Regions from separate parts of the Billgrantia diversa genome, predicted to be linked through region 1. Evidence: riboswitches for the same ligand, from Rfam matches in the RefSeq annotation. Region 1 holds a riboswitch; the other holds the start of a gene.
The links. Region 1 has a riboswitch for thiamine pyrophosphate ahead of thiC (phosphomethylpyrimidine synthase ThiC). Riboswitches for the same ligand answer to the same signal wherever they lie in the genome.

Region 1 (2,386 bases):
ATGCCCGAGGTGATGTGGTCGTAGCCGGGGGCGATGTCGGTGACCAGCGGCCCGAGCGTATAAAAGGGCGCCTCGTTGCAGTATTCGAGCTGCTTGTCCATGTTCTCCTTCACGAGATGCATGGGCACGTGGCCGGGGCCCTCGATCATCACCTGCACGTCGTGCTTCCAGGCGATATGAGTCAGCTCACCCAGAGTCTTGAGCTCGGCCATCTGGGCCTCGTCGTTGGCGTCGGCCACCGAGCCTGGGCGCAGGCCGTCGCCTAGCGAGAAGGCCACGTCATACTGCTTGCAGATCTCGCAGATCTCCTCGAAGTGGGTATAGAGGAAGCTTTCCCGGTGGTGAAACAGGCACCACTTGGCCATGATCGAGCCGCCGCGCGAGACGATGCCGGTCACCCGCTTGGCGGTGAGCGGCACGTAGCGCAGCAGCACCCCGGCGTGAATGGTGAAGTAGTCCACGCCCTGTTCGGCCTGCTCAATCAAAGTGTCGCGGAACACCTCCCAGGTGAGATCCTCGGCCACGCCCTTGACCTTCTCCAGCGCCTGGTAGATCGGCACCGTGCCGATCGGCACCGGCGAGTTGCGGATGATCCACTCGCGGGTCTCGTGGATGTTCTGGCCGGTGGAGAGGTCCATGATGGTGTCCGCACCCCAGCGGATGCCCCAGGTCATCTTGTCGACTTCTTCCTCGATGGAGGAGGTCACCGCCGAGTTGCCCAGGTTGCCGTTGATCTTCACCAGGAAGTTGCGACCGATGATCATCGGCTCGGATTCCGGGTGGTTGATATTGTTGGGGATAATCGCTCTGCCTGCTGCAACCTCGGCACGCACGAACTCCGGCGTGATCTCCTCGGGCAGCCGGGCGCCGAAGCCCTGCCCCGGGTGCTGGTGGCCGAGGATGCGTTCGACTTCTGCGGTGCCCAGGGCCTGGCGGCGCTGATTCTCGCGAATGGCGATGAACTCCATCTCCGGCGTGACGATGCCTTGGCGGGCATAGTGCAGCTGAGTGACGTTCTTTCCCGCCTTGGCTCGGCGGGGCGTGCGGGTCAGGTCGAAGCGTAGCGGGGCGAGCATGGGATCGCTGGCGCGGCGCTTGCCGTACTCGCTGGTGGGGCCGTCGAGGAACTCGGTGTCCTCGCGTTCCTCGATCCATGCGCGACGCAGCTCCGGTAGTCCCTGGCGCAGGTCGTTGCTGGCCGCAGGGTCGGTGTAGGGACCGGAAGTATCGTAGACCAGCAGCGGCGGGTTTTCCTCATCGGCGCCTGAGGTCCTGGTCGGCGACAGCGAGATCTCGCGGAAGGGCACGCGGATGTCGGGCCGCGAGCCTTCGACGTAGACCTTGCGCGAACCGGGCAGCGGCTGGATGGCGGCCTCGTCGACCTTGGCGGTCTCGGCGAGGAAGTGGGCGGTCTTGCTCATGGGTGTTCTCCCTTGTTGTGGGTCGTCAGGGAGGACAGCTGGGAGGACAAGGGCAGAGGGCGAAGCCCGGCTGCATGTCGCTTGATTCCTACGCTGGTCCTAGCCAGTTCAGGTTCAACGGGATCCATACTGGGCGCGCAGCGCTGCATGATCTCAGCCGTCTTCAACGGCACCCCGTCAAGCGTGTTCGCCCGCCATGCCGGCGGGTATTGCATGGCAGCGGCTCAGATCGCTCGATCCAGTCCCATCTGCCAGAAATCGATCTCGAGTCGCGTGGCATCGCGGAACACCTCGGCGAGCTCGTCAAAGCGCGCCGGAGTGACATCGGCCAGGCGTGTATCGAGCCACTCCAGCTCGGCGCGCATGGCGGCCTGGAAGTCGTCGCTCTGGTACATGGCGATCCAGGCGTCATAGGGGTTGGTCTTGCCGCGCAGCGTAAAGGACTGCGCGTTCAGCCAAGTGGCGATCTCGCCATAGCCCACCAGGCAGGGGGCGAGTGCCACGTGCAGGTCGAGGAGGTCGCCGCGGTTGCCGGTATCGAGTACGTAGCGGGTATAGGCCATCGTCGCCCGGGCCTCCGGCAACTGCGCGAGTTCTGCCTCGCCGATTCCCCATTCGCGGCAGTAGCCGACATGCAGATCGAGTTCCACGTCGAGAATCGCCTTGAGACCTTCATGGGCCTGGCGCAGGTCGGCGAGGCTGCGGCTCTTGTAGGCGGCCAGCGCGTAGGCACGGGCAAAGTGGATCAGGAACAGGTAGTCCTGTTGCAGATAGTGGCGGAAAGCGCCCTCTGAGAGAGTACCGTCACCCAGGCCGCGCACGAAGTCATGCTCGATGTAGGCGCGCCAGTCATCGTGGCAGGCGTTGGTCAGGTCGGTGAAGCGATAGCCCATCTTGCCTCCGGTATCGAATCGGATCCGGAACGTGGGCGGGAGGAAGGAAGAGGTGGCTGGGGTGAGGCGGCG
Region 2 (2,386 bases), 2.2 Mb from region 1:
TTCGCCCTGTACTGCGGCCTGGAAGTGGGCGAATACACCGACGAGTGGCAGGCCCGCCTCGTTGATGCCGGCTTCACTCACGACGACATCTGGGACATCGGCGCCATCACCGCTTTCTTCGGCCTTTCCAACCGCCTGGTCACCCTCACCGGCACCCCGCCGAACCCGGAGTTCTACCTGATGGGAAGGGTGCCGCGGGAGAAGAAGTGACGGTTCAGGCGCGACAGGCTTCCAACAGCATCCGCACCGGTTTGAGCTGACTGACGTGCAGCACCAGTACGCTGTTGCCAGTGGCATCTTCGGTAGGGCGCACCACGGCGAACTCGCCTTCTTCGAGATGGAACTCATGGATCTCGCGAGGGCCTTCCAAGGTACGGCAGTGGATCGAGCGGTAGGTATCGTCCTCGCCGTAGGTCAGGCGATGATAGACCTTGAAGAAGGTGTAGAGTGTGAGGCCTTGATCGAAGGCGGGCCAGCGCGCGGGGATGGTGCGCGTCTCCTCGTCGAAAACCTGCCCCTTGGCCTCGGCGGCGGCGATGGCGTTGGCCAGCGGTTCGGCAAGCAGCGAAACATTGTCGCGCGGCAGCGAGGCGGCAATGTCGATGGCCTGCTGATGGCTGTTGCTGACCTGGGCCAGGTCGTCGAGCGATGCGATACGATAGTCGCCATGGGCCAGATCGGCAGGCTCGAAGCCGCCGTTCTCCCAGCCATGGATGACCCGCAGCGTCAGGCGGCCGTTCTCCAACGGCTTGCAGACCAGCGCCTGCAGGGCGACCCGCAGATGCAGTTGACGTTCGATGACAAGGTTGTCGAAGGCGGAGTAGGGGTCGGCAAAGATCTGATGAAGATGCCCGGGGGCGTGTTCCTTGGCTTCGCTAAACATGGCGGTTCCCTGCGGGGAGGAGTGTTCTGGTTTTTTCGTTGTTATATCATTTCAGGGGCTCGAGTCATATCGGCCGATCAATGGCCGGCTTGAGGCCTGACACGACAATTCATTCACTGTCGCCAGGGGAGTCTCGCTGCGGCGAGGCTGAGAGAGCGCACGGCGCTGACCCTGGAACCTGATCCGGTTCATACCGGCGGAGGAAGTGCGACATGCCCTACCTGACGTCAGCCGTGCTTGGCGCGGCGCTGCTTTGCTTTGCTTTCCTGGGTCTTCGCGCCCGCCGGGCCGATGGCCCCCTCGACGACTACGTTACCGCCCGCAACTCTCAGTCCGCCGCGACCCTGGGGCTATCGTTCCTGGCCTCGGGGATGGGCGCGTGGATTCTCTTCGCGCCGCCGGAGATCGGCGCCTTCGTCGGTCCCGTGGCGCTGGCGGGCTACGCCATCGGCTCGGCGCTGCCTTTCATCGTGCTGGGTCTCTACGGCCCGGCGATTCGCCGCCACCTGCCCGAGGGGGCGCAGCATTGGCGAGTTCGCCGAGGCGTGTTACGGCACCGGCGTGCGGCGTTGGGTGTCGCTGGTCTCGATCCTCTACATGGCATGCTTCCTGGCTGCCGAGCTGACTGCCATCGGCGCGATCACGGCGCTGCTCTCCGACGTGCCGCCGGCGCTGGTGGTGATCGGCGTGGCCGTTACCACGCTGCTCTACACCGCTGTCGGCGGCCTGCGAGCGAGCCTGGCCACGGACCGCTGGCAGGCGTGGCTGCTGATCGCCTTGCTGTTGCTGGTCGGCAGTGTGGCGCTTGTGCGCCTGCCCGAGATGCCCATCGAGGCGGCGCTGCCATCGATTCCCGTCGGCGGTGCGCTGAGCGTGGCGCTGACGCTGGTCATCGCGGTCACGGCCGCCAACCTGTTCCACCAGGGTTACTGGCAGCGGGTATGGGCCGCGCGTGACGACCGTGCCCTCAATCGTGGTGCCTGGCTGGGCGGTGCGACCACCGTGGCGGTAGTGAGCCTGGTGGGGGGGTTAGGCATGCTGGCAGCGATGAGCGGGGTCGCCCTGGGCGAGCCGCCGATTCCCTTTTTCGCGCTGCTGGGCGAAGCACCGGGCTGGCTGGCGCTGCCGGCGCTGGTGCTGGCAGTCACGCTGGTCGCCTCCAGTGTCGATACGCTGCAGAACGGCATCGCCTCGCTGGCAGTGGCGGGTTCCGGCAAGCGTGGGCTCTCCATCGGTGCGGCCCGGCTGGTCACCGTGGCGCTGATGGTGCCGGTGGTGATCGTGGCGCTGCAGGGTCTCTCGGTACTAAGGCTGTTCCTGATCGCCGATCTGCTGTGCGCCGCCATCGTGGTGCCGGTGCTGCTCGGTCTGTGGCGGCGCATGACGCCGTTGGCTGCGGTGGCGGGTGGCGTGGCGGGCCTGCTCGGTGCGATTCTGCCGGGCTGGGTCGCTCAGGGCAGCCTGGCGGGCGGTGTGCTGGCGGCGAGCTTCCCCGGCAGTATC

Region 2: linked by a shared signal. The riboswitch ahead of HNO52_RS16555 (sodium:solute symporter family transporter) and the one ahead of thiC (phosphomethylpyrimidine synthase ThiC) in region 1 are both predicted to bind thiamine pyrophosphate.

What each region holds. Positions count from the first base shown of each region.
Region 1 covers NZ_CP053382.1:1,336,973-1,339,358, forward strand. Annotated here, with positions in the region: gene thiC (phosphomethylpyrimidine synthase ThiC) at 1-1,421, opposite strand, end outside; TPP riboswitch at 1,490-1,608, opposite strand; gene tenA (thiaminase II) at 1,646-2,314, opposite strand.
Region 2 covers NZ_CP053382.1:3,593,304-3,595,689, reverse strand. Annotated here, with positions in the region: gene HNO52_RS16565 (peroxidase-related enzyme) at 1-210, shown strand, start outside; gene HNO52_RS16560 (hypothetical protein) at 215-883, opposite strand; TPP riboswitch at 998-1,106, shown strand; partial or broken gene HNO52_RS16555 (sodium:solute symporter family transporter) at 1,096-2,386, shown strand, end outside.